DNA from 2 places in the Micromonospora sp. LZ37 genome. Region 2 is predicted to be linked to the other one. Evidence: riboswitches for the same ligand, from Rfam matches in the RefSeq annotation. Region 2 holds a riboswitch; the other holds the start of a gene.

Region 1 (5,857 bases), on a different contig from region 2:
ACGTCCCCGCGCTCGGCGATCCACTCCCCGCGCAGCGGGGGCAGCCCGACCTCCGGGTCGGAGCCCGGCCCGGAGGTGTCGTAGCGGCGCAGCGGCGGGTTGTCCCCGGTCAGCTCGACCTCGGCGAACGGCACCCGGACGTCCGGCCGTGACCCCTCGACGTAGACCTTGCGACGTGCCTGCATGACAGCCTCCCTGGTGATCAACGGGACCAGCCGAAGTGGTCCAGCGGGCCGCGGCCCGCCCCCAGCTCCCAATCCCGCGCGCCGGTCAGCGCGCGGGTGACGTACTCCTTGGCGGCGGCGACCGCGACCGGCACCGGATCGCCCGCCGCCAGCCGGACGGCGACCGCCGCCGAGAACGAACAGCCGGTGCCGTGGTTGTGCCGGGTGTCGACCCGGGGCGCGCGCAGCAGGGTGGTCGTGCCGCCGCCGCTGAGCACGTCCACCGACTCGCAGTCGGCGTCCACGTCGCCGCCGGTCACCACCACGTGCGCCGCGCCGCCGGCCACCAGCGCCTCCGCCGCGGCGACCATCTCCTCGACCGTGGTAACCGGGCGTCCGGTGAGGGCCGCGGCCTCCGCGCAGTTCGGCGTCGCCACCTCCGCGTACGGCAGGAGCCGCTCGACCGCCTCCACCACACCGAGCCGGTGCCCGCTGGTGGCGACCAGCACCGGGTCGACGACGAGGTGCGGCAACCGGCCCGCCTTCGCCGCCTCGGCCACGGCGTCGGCGACCGCCGGGGTGCCGAGCATCCCGGTCTTGACCGCGCGGACGGCGAAGTCGTCGAGCACGCTGTCGAGCTGTTCGCTGACGGTGCGCGGGGGCAGCGGCAGGACGGCGTCCACACCCCGGGTGTTCTGCGCGGTCACCGCGGTGAGCACGCTGGTGCCGTACGCGCCGAGGGCGGCGAAGACCTTCAGGTCGGCCTGGATGCCGGCGCCCCCGCCGGAGTCGGAGCCGGCGATGGTGAGCACGGTCGTGGGTGTCATCGCGCGTCTCCCGTGGTCGCTGCGGGCGGCCGCGCCGCCTCGACGGCCTCGGTCAGGGTGGCGGCTGCCGCGGCGGGGTCCTCGGCCCGCATGACCGCGCCGAGCACGGCCACGCCGGCGGCTCCCGCCTCGACGCAGGCGTGCACCCGGTCGGGGGTGTCGATGCCGCCGAGGGCGAGGACCGGCACGGGGCTGACCCGGATCAGCTCGGCGAGCCCAGCCCGGTGCAGGGGTGGGCCGTAGCCGGGCTTCGTCCTGCTGGGGAAGACGGGCGAGACGGTGGCGTAGTCCTCGGTGGTGAGTCGGACCAGCTCGGCGCGGTCGTGGCAGGAGCGGCCGACCAGTCCGAGGGCCGGCGGCGGATAGGGGCCGGCCGAGGGCAGGTGGACGGCGTCGCCGTCGAGGGAATCGGGGCCGGCGACGATCAGGGTGCCGCCCGCCTCGGCGAGGAGGGGACGCAGCGCGGCGGCGAGGGCGGCGCGTTCGGCGCGGGGCAGGTCCTTCTCCCGCAGCACCACCCAGCGCGCTCCCCCGGCCACCGCCGCCGCCACCACCTCGGGCAGCGGTCGCCGCGCCTGCCAGCGGTCGGTGAGCACCACCAGCCCCGACGGTCCCGCCGGGCCGGGGCGCACCGGCGGGGCGTCGGGCGCGGCGAGCCGCCCCGAACCGGCTCGCCACGAGTCGGTCAGCGGCCCGCCCGGTTGTGGGGCCCCGGCCACCGGCCCGCCGGCGGTGCGCCGCTGCGCCCGCGTCGCCGTCACAGCTCGGGCCTTCCCTCGTCGGAGGTGGAGGGGAGGGCGTGGAAGCGGCGGGTGATCCGGCCGGCGGCGTGAGCGAGCCGGCCGGCCTCGACCGCGTACCGCATCGCGGTGGCCATCGCCACCGGGTCGGCGGCCCGGGTGACGGCGCTGGCCAGCAGCACCGCGTCGCAGCCGAGTTCCATGGCGAGCGCGGCGTCGGAGGCGGTGCCGATGCCGGCGTCGAGGATCACCGGCACGTCGACGCTCTGCCGGATCAGCCGGATGTGGTGCGGATTGTTCACGCCGAGCCCGGAGCCGATCGGCGCGCCGGCCGGCATCACGGCGGCGCAGCCCACGTCGGCCAGCCGGCGGGCCAGGATCGGGTCGTCCGAGGTGTACGGCAGCACGGTGAACCCGTCGGCGACCAGCTCCTCGGCGGCGCGCAGCAGCTCCACCCCGTCGGGCAGCAGGGTCCGCTCGTCGCCGATCACCTCCAGCTTCACCCAGTCGGTGTCGAACGCCTCCCGGGCCAGGTGGGCCACCTTGACCGCCTCGCCGGCCGTGTAGCAGCCGGCGGTGTTCGGCAGCAGCCGCACCCCGCACCGGTCCAGCAGGTCCAGCAGCCCGCCTGCGGTGGCGGCGGTGTCGACCCGGCGCAGGGCCAGGGTGACCAGCTCGGTGCCGGAGGCCCGGACGGCCTGCTCCAGCACGTGCAGGTTGGCCGCGCCGCCGGTGCCGAGGATCAGCCGCGACCCGAGGGTCACCCCGGCCAGCTCGAAGGCCATCCCGGTCACCCGCCCTGCGCGGCGCTGAGCACCTCGACCCGGTCGCCGTCGCGCACCGGGCTCGACGACCACCGGGACCGGGGCACCACCTCGCCGTTGACCGCGACGGCCACCCCGCGCTGCTGCGGGGTCACCTCCCGCACCACGTCCGCCACCGTCGCACCGCCGGGCAGCGTCCGCCCGGCGCCGTTCACCGTCAACTCCACGTGCGCTCCTCCTCGGATGCGGATCGGTCGGGACGCGGGCGGCGGGCCGCGACGGCGGGCGCCCGCCCGTCGCCGTCGCGCGCGGTGAACCGGGCCGGCGTGAAGGGCGCCAGCAACGGGTCCGCCGCGCCGGTCACGACCAGCTCGGTGATCAGGTCGGCGGTGGCCGGGGTGAGCACGATGCCGTGCCGGTGGTGCCCGGTGGCGGCGAGCACGCCGGGCCGGCCGGGCAGCGCCCCGAGGATCGGGGCGTTGTCGGGGGTGCCGGGGCGCAGCCCGGCGGACGCCTCGGCCAGCTCGTACTCGGCCAGGTCGGGCACGAGGTCGACGGCGGCGCGGAGCAGCCGCAGCACCGCCCCCGCGGTCACCTCGGTGTCGGCCCGCTCCTCGACGGTCGCCCCGACGACCACCTCGCCGTCGGTGCGGGGCACCAGGTAGACCGACTCGCCGTCGGCGTACCCCCGGATCACGTGCCGCAGGTCCGGCGTGCCGCGACCGGGGGCGCGCAGCCGCAGCACCTGCCCCTTCACCGGCCGGACCGGCAGGCCGGTGAGCGCGGCGGCGCCGCAGCCGGCGGCCACCACGGTGAGCCGGGCGTCGACCTCGGCGAGCCGGGTGACCGCGCCGGGCACCAGCACCGCGCCGGCCCGCTCGGCCGCCGTCCGCAGCGCGGCGACCAGCCGGCGCGGGTCGACCTGGTGGTCGTCCGGCGCGACCGCGCCGCCGCGCACCCGCGGCGCCAGCGCCGGCTCGCGCTCCCGCAGCTGCGAGGGGCGCAGCGGCGTGATCGGCAACCCCAACCCCTGCTGGTACGACCACAGCCGGCCCGCCTCGGCCAGGTCGTCACCGGTCAGCCCGACGACGAGGGTGCCCTCGGTCCGGTACCCGAGGTCGGTGCCGGCGGCCTCGGCCAGCTCGGCGGCGAAGCCGGGCCAGCGGGCGGCCGACTCGGCGAGCAGCCCGGTCAGCTCGTGCTCCCCGAAGTACGCCTCGGCGACCGGCGACAGCATCCCGGCGGCGACGTGGGACGCGCCGGAGCCGGGGGCGGGATCGTGCACGACGACGCGCAGCCCGCGCGCGGCGCAGCGCCACGCGATCGCCAGCCCGACCGGTCCCGCCCCCACCACGGCGACGTCCGGTCGGGTCAGCACGTCAGGGCCCCGAGCAGTTCAGCGGTGGCCCGCCCGGGATCGTCAGCTCCCGACAGCGCCCCGACCACCGCCACCCCGTACGCCCCGGCGGCGCGCAGCGCCGGCACCGACGCGGCGGTGACCCCGCCGATGGCGATCACCGGCACGGTGACGGCCGCGGCGACGGCGCGTACCCCGTCGGGGCCGATCGGCGCCGGCAGCCCGGCCTTGGTGGTGGTGGCGTGGCAGGGGCCCACGCCCAGGTAGCCGGCCCCGGCGGCGACGGCCCCGACGGCGGCGACCGGTTCCCGGGCGGTGGCGCCGAGCACGGCGGCCGGGCCGAGCACCCGGCGGGCCGCACCGACCGGCAGGTCGTCCGCGCCCACGTGGCCGCCGGCGGCGCCGACCGCGAGCGCCACGTGCAGCCGGTCGTTGACCAGGCACGTCGCCCCGTACGGCGCACAGAGCGCGACCACCCGGCGGGCCAGCTCGTACGCCTGCCGGTCGGTGGCGTCGTCGCCCACCCGGACCTGTACGACCAGCTCGGCGCGGGCCACCGGCAGGGCGGCCCGGAGCACGGTGAGCGGGTCGCGCCCCGGCCGGGTGTCGGTGATCAGATGCAGTCGTCCCAGGGACGGCACGGCAACACTCCTCCCTGCGCCGGCATTACCCGGATCAGGTTCGACGGTCGGGGGCTTCAGCCCCCCTCTCAGCCCGGTGCACCGGGCTCCCGTGGGTCACTTGCGGCCATACCGTACGACGGATCCGCCGTCCCGCCAAGAGCGCGGGTTCGCTTTTTCCACCCACCGTCCGGCGCCGACGGCGGGGGCAGCGGGTGACACTCCGCTCACCGCATGCTGTCCGGATGCCCTCGCCGCCCCGGGTTCCGCGCCGCCTCGCGTTCCTGCCCTTCCGGGGCAGCCGCGCCGTCGCGGAGGGGTCGGTCACCTGGGCGATGCTGCGCGGCCCGGCCTGGCACCGGCTGCTGCCCGACGTCTACGTGCACCGCGACAGCCTGCGCACGGCGGATCACCGGCTCTGGTGCGACGCGGTGGCACTGCTGCTGCCGCCGGACGCGGCGATCGCCGGGCACAGCGCGGCGTACCTCTGGGGTGTCGACCTGCTCCGGCGGGACGCGCCGGTGTCCGTGCTGCTGCCCCGGGCGGCGCGGCTGCGCGCCCACCCCCGGGTCCATGTGACCCGGTCGGCGCTGCCGCCGTCGGACCGCACCCGCTTCGCCGGCCTGCCCGTCACCACCGCCCTGCGCACCGCCTTCGACCTTGGCCGGCAGGTGCCCCGCGACGAGGCGCTGGTCGCCGTCGACGCGCTGCTGCACCGCCGGGTGGTGAAGCTGCCGGCACTGCGTGCGTACGCCGAGGCGCACACCCGCTGGCCCGGGCTCCCGCTGCTGCGGCAGGTGCTGGCGCTGGCGGAGCCGCTGAGCGAGTCCCCCATGGAGACCCGCCTGCGGCTGCTCCTGCTCGACGCCGGGCTGCCGCCGGCCACGGCGCAACACGACGTGCTCGATGCCCGGGGCCGCTTCGTGGGACGGGTCGACCTGGCCTGGCCGGCGCTCCGCGTAGCCGTCGAGTACGACGGCGACCACCACCGCGATCGCGTGCACTTCCGGCAGGACGTGGCCCGCCTCAACGCGCTACGCGCGGCCGGCTGGATCGTCCTCCGCTTCACCGCCGACGACGTCTTCCGCCAGCCGTCGCAGACGGTGGACATGGTCGCCGCCGCCCTCCGCGAGCGCCGGGACGAGTGGCACACCATGCACGCCAACAGCCCCCGTTGACGTCCATGGCGTACCACCCGCGCCCCGGACCACCGGCGCGGTACCAGGCGCCGCCGCACGCCCCCGTGCGAGTGCCGGCGCGCTGGCAGGACGGCGCCCGGGCGGCGCGCGGCGGGCGTCGTGAGGGCCGTCGGCTGCACGGGTGGAACGCCATTGCTGTCAAACGCCCGCCATGACGTCCATGGTGTTCCACTCGCGGGTGCGGGC
Region 2 (5,857 bases):
TGGCGACGGTGCCGTTGGTGGCCCAGAGCTTCACCCCGTTGAGCCGGTAGCCGGTGCCGTCGGCGGTGGGTTCGGCGGTGGTCGCCAGCCGGGCCGGGTCGGAGCCGACGTCGGGCTCGGTGAGCAGGAACGCGGAGACCTCGCCGGCGGCCAGCCGGGGCAGGAAGCGCTGCTTCTGCTCGGCGGTGCCGAACATCTTCAGCGGCTGCGGGACGCCGATGGACTGGTGGGCGGAGAGCAGCGCGCCGATCGCCGGGCTGACCGAGCCGGCCAGCATCAGCGCCCGGCAGTAGTGCAGGTTGCTCAGGCCGAGGCCGCCGTACCCGCGGTCAATCTTCATGCCGAACGCGCCGAGCCGGGCCATCCCCTGGAAGACCTCGTCGGGGATCCGGGCGTCCCGTTCGATGGCGGCGCCGTCCACCTCGGTGGTGAGGTAGTCGGCGAACTCGGCGAGGAACCCTTCCGCGCGTTCGGTGTCGGCCGGGTCGGAGCGCGGCCACGGGTTGATCAGATCCAGCCGGAACCGGCCGAGGAAGAGTTCCTTGCCGAAGCTGGGCCGGTCCCAGGCCGACTCCCGGGCCGCCTCGGCGACCTGGCGGGCCTCCCGCTCGGAGACCTGACCCGCCTCGCCGGGCAGTGGTCCGGCGCCGTCCTGGCTGGGTCGGCTGTTCTGCGTCGTGGTCACGGCTGCCCCCTCGAACCTCAGTCCGGCTGCGTCAACGTGCTCGACAAACAGCACGCTACCCCCGGGTGTTACCCAGGGGTAGCCTCGCGCGCACGTCCGATTTTCCGACCGGTGACCGAGGTGACGGCTCAGTGGGCGGATAGCTGGAGGCTGTCCTCCTCGTCCTCGATGTCGTCCTCACCCCAGTTGCGGCGGACGAACGGCAGGATCATCCAGAAGGTCAGGAACCACAGCGCGGTGACCGCGCTGAGCACCAGGGCGATCGGCCGGCTGAGCACGAAGTCGGTGATCAGCAGCACCGCGGCCACCATCGAGATGAGCATGAAGCCCAGTCCACCGCTGGCCATCCGGTGCGCGAAGCGGACCAGCTCGGGCTTGCGGCCCTGCCGGAACAGCGCCCGGTGGAAGGCCACCGGCGAGATGATCATCGCGGTGGCGGCGGCGGCCGACAACAGCGAGACGATGTAGACGTCCTTCTGGAAGTCGCTGGCGCGGGGGAAGCCGTTGCTGAACGGCAGGGTCAGCAGGAAGGCGAAGAGGATCTGCACACCGGTCTGCGCCACCCGCAGCTCCTGGAGCAGATCGGCGAAGTTGCGCTGCCAGCGCTGCTTCTCGGATTCCTTCGACACGCGCTACCTCCGGATGAGACGGTACCGTCGGGGTGGTTCACCCCGACGGCAGCAACGCCAATGCCCGATCGGGAGCAGCGCGAAACCAGCTCATGATCCGCGGCGGATCCGGCCCGCGTACCGGGCCTCCAGCGCGGCGTTGTGCTCGTCGCCACCGGCGATGTTCGCCGACAGGTAAACCGGGGGCCGCTCCCCCGCCGCGATCAGCCGGGCCACCGTCTCGGCCACGATCTGCTGGGCCAGCAGGGCCGCCGTGATCGAGGAGACCGCGCCGACCGCGCCGCCGTCGGGCAGCGGCAGCGTCGCGTCGCCGTACGGGGCGCCGTTGTCCAGCACCACGTCGGCGAAGTCGGCGAGCTTGCGCCCCGACGGGTGGCGGGAGGTCATCCGCCCCGAGTGCTCCGCCGAGGTGATCGCGATCAGCCGGTGTCCCCGCTCCTTCACCACCGAGGCGAACTCGACCATGGCGCCGTTGACCCCGGAGTTGGACGCGAGCACGAAGACGTCCGCCGGGCGGACCGGGGCGAGCTCGTAGAGGCGGTGCGCCACCGCCGGGTCGCGCTCCAGGTGCGGACCGAGGATGCTCGCCGGCTCCCCGCCGATCAGCACCAGGTCGCGCAGCGCGATCCGGTTGGTGGGCACCAGCCCGCCGGCCCGCCCGGCGATCTCCATGGCCAGCGCCTCGGAGTGGCCGGTGCCGAAGGCGTGCACCACCCCGTCGTCCCGCAACGCCGCGGCGATCAGGTCGCCCGCCTGACCCACCGCGTCCCGCTGGCTCCGCGCCACCCGGTCGATCGCCCCGGTCACCACCGCCAGGTACGCCTCGCCGCTCACCGTCATGCCGTCTCCGTCCCCTCGTTCTCCTGCTGGTCGTCGCGCCCGGGCACCGCCGACACCCGGTCAGCCCAGGGTGCGGACCCGGGCCAGGATCGCCTCGGCCAGTGGACCCGGCGCCTGGTCCGGGATCCAGTGGGTGAGGCCGGAGAGCGCCACGAAGCGGTAGTCACCCGCGACGTGGGAGGCGCACGCCTCGGCGGCGGTCCGTCCGATGGCGACGTCCCTGTCGCTCCAGACGTACGTGGTGGGCACCGTGACCGTTCCGATCCGGCCCAGGTCCTCGTTGGACATCGCCCGGTACCAGTTCAGCGCGCCGGTCAGCGCGCCCGGCTCCCGCATCGGCTCGGCGTACCGGGCGACCCGCTCGGCGTCACCCACCCCGGAGAGCAGCTTGCGCAGGGCTGCCGCCTTCAACGCCAGCAGCACCTTCTCCGCCTTGCCCTCCTGGCGGAACAGCAGCATGTACGACGAGCGGGCCTTCTGCTGCGGGTCCTTGGCCAGGGCGTACCCGAAGGCGGCCGGGTGCGGGACGGAGACGGCGGTCAGCGTGCGCACCCGCTGCGGGTGCTGCGCGGCGAGGCCCCAGGCGACCATCGCCCCCCAGTCGTGCCCCACCACGTGGGCCGCGTCGACGCCGAGGGCGTCGAGCACCGCCACCGCGTCCGCGACCAGCTCCGGGGCCCGGTACGCGGCCACCTCGGCGGGTCGGGCGCCCGGCGAGTAGCCCCGCTGGTCCAGCGCGTACGTGCGCAGGCCGGCGGCGTGCAGCGCCGGCACCACCTCGTCCCATTCCCCGCTGTGCTGCGGGAACCCGTGCAGCAGGAGGACGGCGTCGCCGCCCTCCGGGCCGCCGGTGCGTACCTCGAATGTCAGCCCTCGCGCCTCGACCCGCATGATCGGCAGCCTACCGAGGTCGGCGCCGGAGCACCCGTCCCGCGACCGCCGGATCAGGGCCGGACCCGCCACCACCGCAGCCGGCCTGCCCGGCGGTCGCGTTCCCACCTGGCCAGGGCCCGGTCGTGGGCCCAGGTCCAGAGCCGGCGACGAGCCCGATGGCCAGCACGGGCAGCAGGAAGAGCAGCGCCCGGCCGAGGTCGCCCCGGCCGACCGAGGTCACGACGAGGGCCACCGCGATCGGCAGCAGGCCGATGGCCAGCCCGAGCAACACCATGCGGAGGTCGGTGTACGGATTCGGTCGAGGCTCGCGCATGCCGCCAGGGTGGCATCGCCGGGCAAGGCTTCGTGAGCTGCGGAAAGATCACTTTGCTCGATGATCTTCGTAGGTGTTAGCGTCGACGAGACAACTTCATATCCGACAGGGGAGCGCACAGCGCTGAGAGTGCGGGCACCGCCCGCAGACCCTCGAACCTGATCTGGGTAATGCCAGCGCAGGGAGTTCGGTCGACCTCCAGCCGCGCCGCCGTCCGGCAGCACCGGGCGCGGCGTGCGTCTTCTCCTGGTTCTTTCCTCTGAACTGGGAGCGATCATGCAGAACGACACCATCGCCAACCGGTGGCGCACCATCGACATCGTCATCGCGGCGGTGCTCGGGGTGGCCTTCGGCATCATCTTCTGGGCCTGGGGCCTGCTCTGGAACGGCCCCGCGGACGCCATTCCGCTGCCCGGCCGGGCCGCCATCTACGGCGTCTGGCTGGTCCCCGCCGTCCTCGGCGGGCTGATCATCCGCAAGCCGGGTGCCGCCTTCTTCACGCTCACCGTCGCCGCGCTGATCTCGGTGGCGCTGGGCAGCAGCTGGGGTTGGACCCTGGTCATCCAGGGCCCGCTGGAGGCCGCCGCGGCGGAGCTTGCCTTCGCGGCGTTCGGGTACCGGGTCTTCCGGCTGCCCGTCGCCCTGCTGGCCGCCACCCTGGCCGGCCTCGCGGCGGCGCTCTACGACGTCTTCATCTGGTACCCGGAGACCGCCTGGGGCAGCTTCCGCGTCCCCTACATCCTGATCACGACCGTCAGCTCGCTGCTCGTCGCCGGCCTGGGCGGCGTCGCGCTGACCCGCGCCCTGGCCGGCACCGGCGTCCTCGACCGGTTCCCCGCCGGCCGCGAACGCGCCGCCGTCTGACCCGCCTCCAGACATGTCGAGCATGAGGTCGGCGGCGACGTGGATCTCCGGAACCGCCGTCGACCCCGGGCTCGACGGAGCAGGGTGGAAAGCCGGGGGGTGCGCGTGGGGGCGGTGACGCTGCGGGGGTTCGGGTGGCGGCACGCGGGGCGGAAACGCTGGGCGGTGCACGGCGTCGACCTGCGGATCGAACGCGGCGAGCGGGTGCTGCTGCTGGGGCCCTCCGGGGCCGGCAAGAGCACCCTGCTCGCCGCGCTGGCCGGTCTGCTGCCGGAGGACTCCGGCGAGCAGGAGGGCACCGTCGAGATCGACGGGCTCGACCCGCGCAAGGACCGGGAACGGGTCGGCATCGTCTTCCAGGACCCGGAGACCCAGCTGGTGATGGCCCGCTGCGGCGACGACGTCGCGTTCGGGCTGGAGAACCGCGGCGTGCCCGCCGACGAGATCTGGCCCCGGGTGGATGAGGCGCTGCGCCGGGTCGGCTTCCCGTACCACCGGGACCGGCCCACCGCGGCGCTCTCCGGCGGCGAACAGCAGCGCCTCGCCCTGGCCGGGGCGCTCGCCACGCGCCCGGCGCTGCTGCTGCTCGACGAGCCGACCGCCAACCTCGACCCGGCCGGCGCCGAGCTGGTCCGGCAGGCGGTGGCCGGGGCACTGGACGCCGACACCACCCTGATCCTGGTCGAGCACCGGGTCGCCGAGGCGTTGCCGCTGGTGGACCGGGTGGTGGTGCTGGAGGCCGGCGGCGGGATCCGCGCGGACGGCCCGCCGGAGGCCGTCTTCGCCGCGCATGGTGAGGCGCTCGCCGCCGAGGGCGTCTGGGTGCCCGGCAGGACCATCCCGCCCCGGCACGCCACCGCGCCCGCCGGCGACCGGTTGCTCGCCGCCGACCGGCTCGGCCTGCCGCCCCGGCTGGCCTCCACCGACCTCGAGGTACGCGCCGGCGAGGCGCTCGCCGTCCTCGGGCCCAACGGCGCCGGCAAGTCCACCCTCGCCCTGCTGCTCGGCGGGCTGCTCCGCCCGGGCGTCGGCCGGGTCACCGCGACGCCCGAACTGGCCGGCGCCGACGCCCGCACTCCCCCACACCGCTGGCGGGCGCCCGCGCTGACCCGCCGGATCGGCTCGGTCTTCCAGGACCCGGAGCACCAGTTCGTCACCGGCACCGTCTTCGACGAGCTGGCGCTCGGTCCGCGCCGCACCGGACGCACCGAGGCGGAGGTCCGGGCCACCGTGGACGGCCTGCTGGACCGGCTCCGACTGAGCCGGCTGGCCGGCGCCAACCCGTACACCCTCTCCGGCGGGGAGGCCCGGCGGCTGAGCGTGGCGACCGCCCTGGCCACCGCCCCCCGGCTGCTGATCTGCGACGAGCCGACCTTCGGTCAGGACCGGCGGACCTGGCGGGAGCTGGTCGACCTCCTCGCCGAGCTGCGCGACGCCGGGCACGGCATCGTCGCGGTCACCCACGACACGGACTTCGTCGCCGCGCTGGCCGATCGCACCGTCACCCTGGACCGCCGGTCCGAGCCGGGGACACCGCCGGCCGACCCGGCGGATCGGCACGCGGGCCCGGAGCGTCGCCGGTGATCAGCCTGGAACCGGTCGCCGCGCCCGGCGCCCCGCTGGCCCGGCGCA

The links. Region 2 has a riboswitch for thiamine pyrophosphate ahead of AC5L3Z_RS23830 (ECF transporter S component). Riboswitches for the same ligand answer to the same signal wherever they lie in the genome.
Region 1: another riboswitch for thiamine pyrophosphate. It lies ahead of AC5L3Z_RS01445 (thiamine phosphate synthase); the one in region 2 lies ahead of AC5L3Z_RS23830 (ECF transporter S component).

The regions. Positions count from the first base shown of each region.
Region 1 is NZ_JCADBL010000001.1:297,844-303,700, reverse strand. It holds gene thiC (phosphomethylpyrimidine synthase ThiC) at 1-185, opposite strand, end outside; gene thiD (bifunctional hydroxymethylpyrimidine kinase/phosphomethylpyrimidine kinase) at 203-991, opposite strand; gene AC5L3Z_RS01465 (thiamine phosphate synthase) at 988-1,623, opposite strand; gene AC5L3Z_RS01460 (thiazole synthase) at 1,749-2,525, opposite strand; gene thiS (sulfur carrier protein ThiS) at 2,522-2,722, opposite strand; gene thiO (glycine oxidase ThiO) at 2,713-3,873, opposite strand; gene AC5L3Z_RS01445 (thiamine phosphate synthase) at 3,867-4,493, opposite strand; TPP riboswitch at 4,488-4,595, opposite strand; gene AC5L3Z_RS01440 (DUF559 domain-containing protein) at 4,718-5,650, shown strand.
Region 2 is NZ_JCADBL010000012.1:230,663-236,519, forward strand. It holds gene AC5L3Z_RS23805 (acyl-CoA dehydrogenase family protein) at 1-685, opposite strand, end outside; gene AC5L3Z_RS23810 (DUF6328 family protein) at 814-1,314, opposite strand; gene AC5L3Z_RS23815 (sugar isomerase domain-containing protein) at 1,405-2,154, opposite strand; gene AC5L3Z_RS23820 (alpha/beta fold hydrolase) at 2,215-3,045, opposite strand; gene AC5L3Z_RS23825 (hypothetical protein) at 3,056-3,361, opposite strand; TPP riboswitch at 3,459-3,564, shown strand; gene AC5L3Z_RS23830 (ECF transporter S component) at 3,638-4,225, shown strand; gene AC5L3Z_RS23835 (ABC transporter ATP-binding protein) at 4,331-5,809, shown strand; gene AC5L3Z_RS23840 (energy-coupling factor transporter transmembrane component T family protein) at 5,806-5,857, shown strand, end outside.